Regions from separate parts of the Modestobacter sp. SYSU DS0290 genome, predicted to be linked through region 1. Evidence: predicted binding sites of a transcription regulator. Region 1 holds the regulator's gene; each other region holds the start of a gene.
The links. Region 1 encodes LexA, which represses DNA repair genes until DNA is damaged. Its sites were predicted from a motif close to TCGAACANNTGTTCGA; they were not measured.
Positions count from the first base shown of each region.

Region 2: a site for LexA is predicted at 1,405-1,420, ahead of ACI795_RS01455 (DUF222 domain-containing protein). Genes of this name have one in related genera too.
Region 3: a site for LexA is predicted at 2,384-2,399, ahead of ACI795_RS11995 (DUF222 domain-containing protein). Genes of this name have one in related genera too.

Region 1 covers NZ_JBJHAI010000025.1:33,832-38,075, forward strand. Annotated here, with positions in the region: gene hflX (GTPase HflX) at 1-200, shown strand, start outside; gene ACI795_RS17290 (phosphatase PAP2 family protein) at 308-1,045, shown strand; gene ACI795_RS17295 (hypothetical protein) at 1,017-2,084, shown strand; gene lexA (transcriptional repressor LexA) at 2,106-2,921, opposite strand; gene ACI795_RS17305 (LysM peptidoglycan-binding domain-containing protein) at 3,447-3,728, shown strand; gene nrdR (transcriptional regulator NrdR) at 4,040-4,244, shown strand, end outside.
Region 2 covers NZ_JBJHAI010000001.1:288,848-293,091, forward strand. Annotated here, with positions in the region: gene ACI795_RS01445 (class I SAM-dependent methyltransferase) at 1-936, shown strand, start outside; gene ACI795_RS01450 (VOC family protein) at 956-1,333, opposite strand; gene ACI795_RS01455 (DUF222 domain-containing protein) at 1,475-2,917, shown strand; gene ACI795_RS01460 (DNA repair helicase XPB) at 3,403-4,244, shown strand, end outside.
Region 3 covers NZ_JBJHAI010000012.1:82,454-86,697, reverse strand. Annotated here, with positions in the region: gene ACI795_RS12005 (hypothetical protein) at 1-376, shown strand, start outside; gene ACI795_RS12000 (NUDIX domain-containing protein) at 616-1,026, opposite strand; gene ACI795_RS11995 (DUF222 domain-containing protein) at 1,092-2,366, opposite strand; gene ACI795_RS11990 (MFS transporter) at 2,507-3,793, opposite strand; gene ACI795_RS11985 (DUF5937 family protein) at 3,849-4,244, shown strand, end outside.

The DNA of each region.
Region 1 (4,244 bases):
CCGCCCGGCTGCCGCACCCGCACGTCGACGTCGACGTCCTGGTGCCCTACGACCGGGGTGACCTGGTCGCCCGGGTGCACCGGGACGGCGAGGTGCTCGAGGAGCGGCACGAGGCCGACGGCACCCGGCTCACCGCGCGGGTCGACGACGGCCTGGCGGCCGCGCTCGACGGGTTCGCCACCCCCGTCGCCGGCGGCTGACCACCGGCCGGGGCCGGGCGCGGCGTACGGGGCGCCGGCGTCGGGCTCGACCACCGCGCCGTCCCGGGAGGGTCACGGTCAGGTCACGGTGCCGGTACCGTGACGCCGTGGCGAGCGGAGCGGTGCGCGTGAGGTCCAGCGCCGCCGATCGTCGCGGGCCTCGAGCGCAGCCGGTGGTCGGTGTCGGCCGGCCGCGGTGGTGGCTGGTGCTCGTCGCCGCGCTGGTCGCCGTGGGCGTCACCGTCGACCTCCTCGCCGGCGGGCTCCTGGAACGACTGGACCTGGCGGTCTCCGACCGGATCGGGTCCTGGGGCCTGCGCGACTCCGCCGCCTACTGGCCGGTGTGGGTGTTCACCCAGGCCGGTGGGCGGGTCACCATCCTGGTGGTGCTCGCCGGCCTGGTGGGCTGGCTGTTCTGGCGCCACCGGACGGCGGCCCCGCTGCTCCGCGTGCTGCTGGCGCTGGCCCTGCTCACCGCGGCGGTCTACGCCCTGAAGTGGGGTACCGGGCGTACCGCGCCGGCCTATCCCGGCTCCTACTTCCATCGCGGTGGGGAGAGCTTCCCGTCCGGGCACGTGGCCAACGCCGTGCTCATGTGGGGCGTGGCTCGCTGGCAGGTCGTCCAGTACGGCCTGCACGCCCGGCTGCAGCGCGCCGCCGGGGTGCTCAGCGTGCTGGGGCCGCTGGCCACGGGAGTGGCCATGGTGGCGCTGAACTTCCACTGGGTCACGGATGCAGTCGTGGGAGCTGCTCTCGGCATCGTCCTCTTGGGCGTGGTTCACGCACTGGACGCAGTCGTGGTGTCACGCTGGGTCCGTGCCAGAGCGGGCCGCCCGGCCGCGTAGCCGCGCCGTCCGCCACCGTCTGGCGGACCCGGCGCTGCTCGCCGTGCCCGCTGCGGTCGTGCTCGCGCTCCTGCCGGCCTCGGCAGCGCTGGCCGAGGAGACCGCGCCGAGCACCCGCTGCACCATCACCGACCCGCGGCTGCCCGAGATCTCCGGGCTGGCCAGCGCCGGGGAGACGCTGCTGGCGATGAACGACGGCGGTGACCGGGCCGAGGTGTACGTCCTCGACGCGTCCTGCGCTGTCGCCGAGCTGCGTGCGGGGGACGTCGACCCCTACGACCCCGAGGACCTCGCCCTGGCCGCGGACGGCACGCTGTGGCTGGCCGACACTGGGGACAACAACGCCGTCCGGGAGACCGTGGCGCTGATCGGGCTGCGGCCCGACGGCAGCACCACGCTGACCCGGCTGACCTATCCGGACGGGGCGCACGACGCGGAGGCGCTGCTGCTCGCCCCGGATGGCACGCCCTACCTGGTCACCAAGGAGGTGCTCGGCTCCTCGGGGGTGTACCGGCCCGATGCGCCCCTGGCCGACGGGGCCACGATTCCGATGACCCGGGTGGTGGGGCTCGGCCTCTCCCTGACCGGCACCCCCGGCGGACCGGTGGGCCGGGCGGGTCAGCTGCTGGTGACCGGGGGAGCGGTGTCGGCCGACGGGCAGCGGATCGCCCTGCGGACCTACACCGACGCCTACGTCTGGCCGCTGACCGGTTCGGACGTGGCCGGGGCACTGTCCGGCTCGCCGATCAGGATCGCGCTCCCGGAGTCGCCGCAGGGCGAGGCGATCACCTTCGCGGCGAACAACCGCGACCTGCTCGTCACCAGCGAGGGGCTGCCCGCTCCGGTGACCCTGGTCCCCCTGCCCGGTGATCCGGCCGCCGACGCCACGCCGACCGACGCCGCGCCCAGTGCCGAGCCGACGGGGGAGCTGGTGACCGCGGCCCGCGGGGTGCCGCCGGTGACGGCCGGCGTCATCGCGGCCGGCGTCGCGACGGTCGTGGTCTGGATCGCCGGGAAGCTGCGCCGCCGGCGGGAGTGACCCCGCCGGCGGCGGCCGGGGTCAGACCCGGCGCAGCACCGTCACGACCCGGCCGAGGACGGTCGCGTCGTCGCCGGGGATCGGCGCGTAGGCCGGGTTGTGCGGCATCAGCCACACGTGGCCGTCGCGTCGCTTGTAGGTCTTGACGGTCGCCTCGCCGTCGATCATCGCGGCGACGATCTCGCCGTTCTCGGCGTTGGGCTGCTGGCGGACCACGACCCAGTCGCCGTCGCAGATGGCGGCCTCGACCATCGAGTCACCGGTGACCTTGAGCATGAACAGCGTGCCCTCGCCGACCAGCTCGCGGGGCAGCGGGAAGACCTCCTCGACCGCCTGCTCAGCCAGCACCGGGCCACCCGCGGCGATGCGGCCGACCAGCGGCACGTAGGTGGGGGCCGGCGCCCCTGCCTCGTCGACGCCGGTGGCGGCGCCGGCGGCCGCGAGCGCCTCCACGGATGCGTCGGGTCCGGTCGCCGCGCCGTTCTCGCCGGGCAGCCGCACGTCCAGCGCACGCGGGCGGTTCGGGTCGCGGCGCAGCCAGCCCTTGCGCTGCAGCACCGACAGCTGGTGGGCCACGGAGGAGGCGGAGGAGAGGCCGACCGCCTCGCCGATCTCGCGGACCGAGGGTGGGTAGCCGCGGCGCTCGATGGAGTCGCGGATGACCTCCAGGACCCGGCGCTGGCGCTGCGTCAGTCCGTCACCGGCCTCGCCCCGGTCGGGGAACTCGCGGATCGCGGCACCGCCGGTGCCCGCGGTCGGCTCCGCTGCCTGCCCAGCCGTGCGCTTGCGTCGGCTGGACCCCTTGCGCTCGTCCGCCGTCCGGCCGTCGACCGCCATGTGTCCTCCTCGTCCGGCTGCGCGCGCAGCTGCCCGGTGGCGCCCCGCTCGGAGAGGTGGGGTGGGACGCCGTCGTGGTCTCACTGCGCACGGTAGCGGCTCGACCGCTGCTGTTCAAACAGGTGTTCGAACACGCGCCGTGTCGGAGCACTCCTGTCGGCGGGGTGCGGTAGACATCGCACAGACGTTCGAATCGAACAGACGTTCGAGAAGGTGCCCGAGCGGGCGCCCGATGTGAGGAGTGCACCGATGGTCCACGCCCAGTCCACCGCCACCACCACCGGCACCGTGCCGCCCACCTCGCCTCGCCCGTCGCTGCGCTTGGTGTCGGCGGGACCCGGGGTCGGCCGTGCCTCCGCCGCGGTGGCCGGGGCTCGCGTCGGGCGGCGCCCGGCGGTGCGGCCGAGCGGGCGGCCGGCGGCACGCTCCGGGGCTGCGGGTGCACGGCCGGTCCGGGGTGGGGGCTGGTATCCGGCCGGCCCCGTCGTGGCGCCCTCGTCGGGCGGGTGGCATGCGGAGCCGCCGTTGCGGCTCACCCGGTGGGGTCGGCGGGTGGTGGCGGCGGTGTCGGTGGCGATCGGCCTGGGGGTGGCCGCGGGCGCGGTCGCGGTCGTCGCTGCCGAGGAGCCCGCGCTGCAGCTCGCCGGCGCCGTCACCGTGGTCGTCCAGCCCGGCGACACGCTGTGGTCGATCGCCGGCGACGTGGCGCCGGACGAGGATCGGCGGGCGGTGGTCGACGCGATCCGCGACCGCAACGACCTCGACGACGTCGTCCTCCACCCGGGCCAGGTGATCGAGCTGCCCTGAACGGGCTGGCGGGTCAGGCGGGTGGCCGGTGCTGTGACTGGTGAGGGTGGGAGCGGCGGGCGGGGCGGCTGCGGAACACGACACGCGCAGCAGGGCTTGCACACCTGTAGGGGTGGCCGTACGGTTCCACCACAACATCTAGTGCTTACACGGATGTAAGTCGTCCACAGCCGTTCCACACGTTCTCCCCGGCCCATCCACCGGATGTCCCCGGAGCAGTCCACAGGAACGGTCCACGGGCCGGGTGGTCCACGGTGTCACAGCACCGCAGGGAACCCGGCCGCGACACCTCGGGAGGAGGTGGACCCGCAGTGCGCTGCCCCTTCTGCCACAACCCCGACAGCCGCGTCATCGACTCGCGCGAGACCGACGAGGGTGCGACCACCCGTCGGCGCCGTTCGTGCCCCGGTTGCGGACGGCGGTTCACCACCGTCGAGGAGGCCGTGCTCGCCGTGGTGAAGCGCAGCGGCGTGAGCGAGCCGTTCACCCGGGCCAAGGTGGTGGCCGGTGTGCGCC
Region 2 (4,244 bases), on a different contig from region 1:
GGCGTGATCGGCCCCGAGCCCGCACCCCCGGCCGAGGAGGCCGACCTGGGCCGCGCCGGACGGCGCCACTCCCGGACCCGGGACGCCGCCGCGATCAGCCACCACTACGACGTCGGGAACGACTTCTACGAGCTGGTGCTCGGCCCGTCGATGGTCTACTCCTGCGCGGTCTGGGAGTCCCCCGACGTCGGCCTGGACGCCGCCCAGGAGGCGAAGCTCGACCTGGTCTGCCGCAAGCTCGGGCTGCGACCGGGCATGCGCCTGCTCGACGTCGGGTGCGGATGGGGCTCGATGGCGATCCACGCCGCCCAGCGGTACGGCGTGGACGTCGTCGGCATCACGCTGTCGGAGGAGCAGGCGCGCCTGGCCCGCAAGCGGGCAGCCGAGGCCGGGCTCACCGACCGCATCGACATCCGGGTCCAGGACTACCGGACGGTGGACGACGGGCCGTTCGACGCGATCAGCTCCATCGGCATGGCCGAGCACGTCGGCCGGGAGCAGATGCCGGCGTACGTCGCCCAGCTGCACAGCCTGCTCCGGCCCGGCGGGCGGCTGCTCAACCACGCGATCTCCTGGAACGCCGGGACGGCGACCTGGAACCCGGACACCTTCATCGCCCGCTACGTCTTCCCCGACGGCGAACTGCTGGGGCTCGGCGAGATGGTCGGCCTGCTGGAGTCCCGCGACCTTGAGGTGATCGACGTGGAGCCGCTGCGGCAGCACTATGCGCTCACGTTGCGCGCCTGGGTGCAGCGCCTCGAGGAGCACTGGGACGCCGCCGTCGCCACCACCAGCGAGGGCCGGGCGCGGGTCTGGCGGCTCTACATGGCCGCCAGCGCGCTGGCCTTCGAGAAGGGCGACATGGGCGTCAACCAGGTCCTGCTGCAGCGGACCGGCGGCGACCAGCCGCCGCTGCGCCGCACCGACTGGCTGTGAGCGCGTCCGGCCGGCCCGGTCAGCCGTGGTGGACGGCCTCGACGTTGTGCCCGTCGGGGTCGCGCAGGAAGACGGCGTAGTAGCCGGGGTGGTACTCCGGCCACTCGCGCGGCGCGTGCAGCACCTCGGCACCCGCCGCGCGGGCGGCGTCGTGCACCGCGTCGACGGCGGCCCGGTCGGGCGCGGCGAAGGCCACGTGCAGCTCCCGCGTCTCCGCGCCGCCGGCGGGGCTCAGCCAGAAGTCGGGCTGGCCGCCGGGTCCGCAGAGGCCGACGACGGACTGGGCGCCGGCCGGGAAGCGCACCGCCTCCCGCAGGCCGATGGGCGCGAACGCCCGCAGGTAGAACGCGACGGCCGCCTCGACGTCGGCGACCTGGACCCCCAGGTGGTCGAGCATGCCGGGGACCGTAGCGGCGCGGGTCGCCGCGACGGGACGGTTTCGTCGTCACTCGCGAGAACTGTCGTACCTCGTACGTACGTTCGATGCATGCCGACGGCGACCGCAGGTTCTGCTCCGCCCGCGTCGCCCGTCAACGTGGTGATCGATCTGCACCCGGCGCCGCGGCAGGCACTGCCGCCGGTCTCGGCCTGGCCCGACGACCTGCTCGCGGCCCGGCTGCAGGGCATCCAGCGCCAGCGGGCGGTGTCCACCGCGGAGGAAGCCGAGCTGATCCTGGCCCTGGCCGGACAGCGGTCCGCCTCGGCGGACCCGGCTCCGGACCATCCCGGTGCCCGCCGGGCGGGGTGGACCGCGCAGCCGGCCGAGGGGGAGGTGAGCGAGTTCTGCACCGCTGAGCTGGCCACCGTGCTCAACGTCGGCCGGGGAACGGCGGCGGTGCGGTTGACCCGGGCGCTGGTGTGGCAGCGGAAGCTGCCGGCGACCTTCGCCGCGCTGAAGGCCGGGGAGATCGACGAGCGGCGCGCGCAGCAGCTGGCCGACGTGCTGCAGCACACCACCGCCGAGGTCGCCGGCCGGGTCGAAGAGGCGCTGCTGGGTGAGGCCACCGACCTGTCGGTGGCGCGGCTGGGCAAGCGCGCCACCGAGCTGATGCTCGAGTTGGACGCCGCGGCGGCCGAGGAGGCCCGGAGCGAGGCGGAGAAGACCGCCGACGTGCACCTGTACCCCTCGGCGTGTGACGGGCGGGCGGTGCTGGCCGCGGACCTGCCCACCGACGAGGCCGCCGAGTGCGCCGACCTCATCGACCAGCTCGCGCGGATGCTCAAGGCCGACGGTGACCAGCGCCCCATCGGGCAGCTGCGGACGCACGTGCTGTCGGCGCTGGTCCGCCGCCCCGCCGACCACGGCCTCCCCACCGTCGCCGCGAACGTGACGGTCACGGCCGCGCTCGAGGCGCTGGACGGCGGGGCCGCGTCGGGTGAGGTGAGCGGGCTGCCGATCACCGCCGCCCACCTGCGCGACCTGCTCACCCGCGTCGGCGCTCTCGGCCTCACCACTCCCGACGGCGGCACGCTCAGCTACGCGATCACCGGCCCCGACGGGCAACTGCTCGCCACCACCACCCCCGCGGAACTGGCGCGGCTCGCCAGGCGCGGCTGCCCGCAGCACCCCGACGACGGCGACGGCGGGCCGTGCGAATGCACCGTGCTCGGGCCACCACCGCCCACCACCAGCTACCGGCCCACCGACCGGCAACGCGCTTTCCTCACCGCCCGCGACCGGCGCTGCCGGTTCCCCAACTGCGGCCAACGCATCGGCAGCAACGACCTCGACCACGTCGTCCCGCACGCCGAGCGCGGCGCCACCGACTGCGCCAACCTCTGCTGCCTGTGCCGGTCCCACCACCGCCTGAAGACCTGCGCCCCCGGCTGGCACTTCACCATGACCGGCGACGGCGTGTTGACGGTGACCACCCCGAGCGGGGTCATCCGCACCACCCGACCACCCGGCCGGCAACCAGCCCGGCGCAGGCCGCCGGAACCTCCACCACCGCCCCCAGCCGACGACCCGCCGCCGTTCTGAGGCCCCATCGGCATGTCGATGTGTCGACATGCCGACGGGGGCGCCGGTCACCGACGGACCACCGTCGGGAATCCGGGGGACGGCACGTCGGCATCCTGGGAGGGTCGGCGGTGTGAACGCCGCCTCGTTCGTGCCCGCCACGGAGCTCTCCGCTGCCTTCTACCGGGAGGCGGTGGCACCACTGCTCGCCGGACGACCGCACGCAGCAGCTCTGCTGGGCTGGGGCTGGGCAGGCACTGCCACCGATCGGCGGCATCGACCAGGTCACCGACCACGCCGACGTGCTCAGCACGCCCGCGCACTACCGGCGCCTCGCCCCGCTGTGGGGCGGTCGCTGACCACGGCGCCCAGCCGGTGTCCCGCGCTCGGTCGCCGATCCCGGGGCCGTCGCCCGGAAGCAGTCGCCCCTCCCCGGCGTTACCTTGGGCAGTCCGGCGCGCACCTCTTGCGCCGACGTCCCCTCTCCCAGTGAAGGATGCGTGCGCGTGAGCGACGGCCCCCTCATCGTCCAGTCGGACAAGACCCTGCTGCTGGAGGTCGACCACCCGCTGGCCAAGGAGTGCCGGGCGGCGATCGCGCCGTTCGCCGAGCTGGAGCGGTCCCCGGAGCACGTGCACACCTACCGGGTGACCCCGCTGGCGCTGTGGAACGCGCGCGCCGCCGGGCACGACGCCGAGCAGGTCGTCGACGCGCTGGTCCGCTACTCGCGGTACCCGGTGCCGCACGCGCTGCTGGTCGACATCGCCGACACGATGGACCGCTACGGCCGGCTCACCCTGGCCAACAACCCGGTGCACGGGCTGGTGCTCACCAGCACCGACAAGGCCGTGCTGGAGGAGGTCGTCCGCAGCAAGCGGGTGGCCCCGATGCTCGGTCAGCGGATCGACGCCGACTCGATCGTCGTCCACCCCTCCGAGCGCGGCCGGCTGAAGCAGGCGCTGCTGAAGGTGGGCTGGCCGGCCGAGGACCTCGCCGGCTACGTCGACGGCCAGGCGCACCCGATCTTCCTCGACCAGGACGGCTGGAATCTCCGCGACTACCAGCAGGAGGCGGTCGAGGGCTTCTGGGCCGGCGGCTCGGGCGTCGTCGTCCTGCCCTGCGGCGCCGGGAAGACCCTGGTCGGCGCCGCGGCGATGGCCGAGGCGAAGGCCACCACGCTCATCCTGGTGACCAACACCGTCTCCGGTCGGCAGTGGAAGCGCGAACTGATCGCCCGCACCTCCCTGACCGAGGAGGAGATCGGCGAGTACTCCGGTGAGCGCAAGGAGATCCGCCCGGTCACCATCGCCACCTACCAGGTGATCACCACCCGCCGGAAGGGCGAGTA
Region 3 (4,244 bases), on a different contig from region 1:
ACCCGCACCCGCCGGGCGCACGCCGGACCAGGCGGTGAGCTACCTGGACGTCCGCCCGGCGGACGACCCGGTCGAGGGCGACGTCGTCGCCATCGACATGGAGGTGGGCATCCGGACCCTGGTCATCAGCGGACCGCGGGGTGCCACCGAGGCGGTGGTCCTCGACGCTGACGGCGCGCAGCAGGTACGGGTGCCCCTCGAGGAAGGCGTCACGAGCCTGCCCTTCCCGGCGGGTGCGTCCGCCGTCCAGGTGGTCGACCGGAACGGCCGGCTGACCCCGGCGGAGCCGATCAGCTCCGGGCAGATCGGCTCCTGGGGCGACTTCGGGAGCAGCTCCACGACGTCGTTCGCCACCCCGATCCCCCCGCCGGCGTGAACCGGCTGCGGCCCGAGGCCGAACCAGCCAGCGTCCTGGCGGCGCGACAGCTCATCGAGGACGCCCGACAGCGCCGCTTCGCGCTAGGCCCCCGCCGGACGCCACCGTCGGGGATCCGGTCCGCCGTCGCCCTGCCCCACCCGCCCGTGCCCGGGCCGCACCGAACGGCCGACTGATCGGATCGGGACGGCCCGGGCCATCGGCTGGCGGGCCATCGCCTGACGGGTCGCAGCCGTGCGTCAGCCGGCGTCCGCGCTCGCGGTGAGCAGCGCGCTCAGCAGGTGCAGGTAGCCGGGGTGGGCGAGCTCCAGCGACGGCAGGCCGGCTCCGTCGGCCCACCGGATCTCGTCGTGCTCGTCAGGGCAGGCGTTGGTGGGCGTCCCGCGCCAGGCGCGCACCGCCCAGACGCCCAGGCTCAGGTCCGCGGCCGGGTCACTGATGCGCGCCACCGGCTCGGGGTCGATGGCCAGCGCCTCGACCCCGAGTTCCTCGCGCAGCTCGCGGCGGAGCGCATCGAGCTCCGTCTCGCCGTCGTCGACGTGTCCACCGGGCAGGTCCCAGACGTCGGGGTACCAGCGGCGGTGCGGTGACCGGTGGGTGAGCAGGACCCGTCCATCCTGGAGGAGCGCCCCGGTGACGACGTGGTGCACGTGAGCAGTCGACCACGCCCGACGTCCGGCCCTCGAGCAGCCACCTGAGGCGGGCTCCGCCGGGATCAGGTGAGCAGGGGCCCGATCAGGATCTCGGTGCCGTCGGGCCGCCACGTGCGCCATCGTCCGTCGGGTTGTCGCTCGATCCGGAACCCGTGGTGGACCTTGGTGTGGTGCCGTTCGCACAGCAACGCCGAGTTGCTCAACGACGTCTCACCACCGTTGATCCAGTGGACCAGGTGGTGCACGTCGGCCCACCAGTGCGGCGCCCCGCACCCGGCGAACACGCAGCTCTTGTCCCGCGCCACCACCGCCCGGCGCAGCCCGGGGGTGACCACCCGGTGCTTGCGGCCCAGCTCCAGCGGTTCCCCGTCCGGGCCCAGCACGATCCGGGAGACCACCGCGTCACAGGCCAGCCACCGGGCCCGCGCGGCGGAGATCACCGCCCCGAAACCGGTCTGCGCCGCACCGGCACCGGTCCCCGGGGCGGCCAGGTCCTCCACGTCCAGACCGAGGACCACGTGCGGCTTCTCCGTGCGCAGCGTCGGCAAGCCGCCGGACGCGAGGGCGTTGTCGCACAGCTGCACGAGCGCATCGGCCTGCTGCTGCGCGCGGGTGCGGGTGTCGCCCTTCGGCCGGTCTGCCTGCAGCATCGACTCGACCGCCGCCTTGAACTTCTCCCCACCCACGGCATCGGCATCCAGCCGCGCGGTGATGCTCCCGTCGGCGTGCGTGGCGATGCTCAGCCGCCGCCCCTCCGTGGGATCCGGCTCCGGCCCGTCGGGGTCCAGTGCGTCCTCGAACGCCCGCACCGCCACGACCAGCGACGCATGCGGCGCCCCCCGCGCGACATCCGCCCATGCGGAGTCGAACGCGGCCAGGTCGATCCCCTGCTCCTCGGCTCGGGCCACCTCGCCCGGGCCGACCGCGCCGGCGACCACGTCGACCTGCGCCGCGGTGACCTCACCGCGCTCGAACCCGGCTGCCAGCGCCGGGAAGGACTCCAGCACCCGGCCAGCCCGCACCACCCGCGACGCCTCACCAACCGACAGGCGGGCGTGCCCGAGCAGCCACGACCGCATCGACTTCAGCCCATCACGCTCCGCGGCCTGGGTCAGCTCCGCGTGCCGCACCGTGCGGGCCAGCTCGGCGTCCAGCCGGTTCCGCGCGGCCACCAGCAACGCCGTCCGCTCCAGCACTGCACCATCGCGGAGCCCGTGCAGTTCCTCGCCCACCCGAGAGTCCAACGCCGACAGCACGCCCAACCCCGACAGGTCGTCCGTGGGGAGCTCCGCGACCACGTTCGGCGCAGGGGCGTCCAGCGTCACCGAGCCGCCCACGGACACCCCCCCGCCATTCGAATGTGTGTTCGAACTCTATCGACGAATGGGCAGCCTCACCAGTCGAATCCGCAGGTCAACGACCTGTCCACAGATCAGCTGGGAGCCTTGACACCCGGCTCGATCGGTTGAGCCACCGCTCAATCACCCGACGGCCCGGCGGCCGGACCCAGCCCCGACGGCACCCGCCGGGCGATGACCCAGGTGACGCCTCCGGCGGCGGCGAACACCGCCGCCAGCACCCCCCACCCGACGACACCGTGCTCGATGGCGGTCGCAGTGACCACCAGCGGGGCGAGCATGGCGCCCAGGGAGTAGCCGGTCTGGCTCACCCCCTGATAGGCGCCGGCGCTGCGCGGGTCGGCGAGCTCGAAGGCGAGGCCCCAGTTGCCCGCCTCCGCCCACATCTCCGCACCCGAATGAGCCAGCACCGCCAGCACCAGCACCGCCACGGCGACGGCCGCTCCCCCGGCACCCGCCACCGCGTAGAACGCGCAGGCAAGCGCCAGCAACAGCCCCGCCCGGGCAACCACGCGACCGGCGACCCTGACATCGTCGGTCCCGCGGGCGGCCCGCACCTGGAAGAGCGCGACCACCACCGTGTTGAGCACGAGCAACGCCGAGACCGTCACCGCCGGCGCGTCGGTGTGCGACGCCACCCACAGCGGCACCCCGACGGTCTGCAGCCCGAAGTGCATCGCCATCACGGCGCTCAGCCCGGTCACCGCCAGGTACCGGCGGTCCCGCAGCGGTGAGGGGCCCCGGGTCCCCGCGGCCAGCGGATCCGGCAGCCCGTCACTCCCGACCGGCTCCCCCTGCCGGGCCAGGCGGCGCAGCGGCGGGCAGGACACCAGCACGAACAGCCCGGAGACGAGCATCGCCGCCCGGTAGGCGACGCCGGTGTCCACCAGCAGCGCCACCCCCGCCAGGACCGTCCCCAGCCCGATGAACACGTTGGTCACCACCCGCAGCCGGGCTCGGACGACGACCCGGTCAGCGCCGGTGAAGCTGCGGGCGAGCACGGCCTGCCGCGCCGTCGACTGGGTGTAGCGCAGGCCCACGGCGCAGCAGGCAACGGCGATGAACAAGGCCGTCGTCCTGGCACCCACGTAGGCCACCAGAGCCAGCCCCTGACCCAGCGTCGCCAGGAGGAGGAGTCGCCGGGCGCCGAGCCGGTCGGCGAGGAACCCCGCCCCCAGCGAGCCCGCGACGCCAGCTGCCCCGGCGACCGTGAGGCCGGCCCCGACGGTCGTGGCGGACATGCCCAGCACCCGGGTGAAGAACAGCGCGCTCACCGTGTAGAAGACGCCACTGCTCAGCGAGGTGGCCATGGTGGCCCAGGTCAGCGCGCGGGCCACCGGGTCGTGCGGCGCCAGCGTCTCCCGCATGCCGGCCAGGGGTCCGCCGTGAACGTTCACCGTCTGCACGTGGTCTTCCTGCCACCCGGGGCGCGGCAGGCACACGGAGATAGCGTTGTGCTTGATGATCCGCTACGAGCTGGCCGGGATGGACCTGGCCGACGTGCGCTTCGCCATCTCGCCGCTCAACGAACTGGTCCTCTCGCTGCGCGCCTGGCGCGACCCGGGCCGGCACCCGCTGCACCTGCCCTGGCTCCGGCGCGTCACGGAGGCGAGGTCCGAGCTCGACGCCCCCCTGCTGCTCGCGCTGACCGACGCCCGGCTGTGGACACCGGACTTCCTGACCCCACGCCCCGGTTCACCGTTGACCCGGATCGAGGACGAGCTGACCGCCCTCCGGGGAACGCCGGAGGAGCGGGTGATCCCGGACGTGATGGCGGTGCACGCGGTCACCGACCCCGCCGACCTCCCCGAGGTCCTGCGCGGCCCGGCGCCCCAGGTGCTCGATCGGATCGTCGAC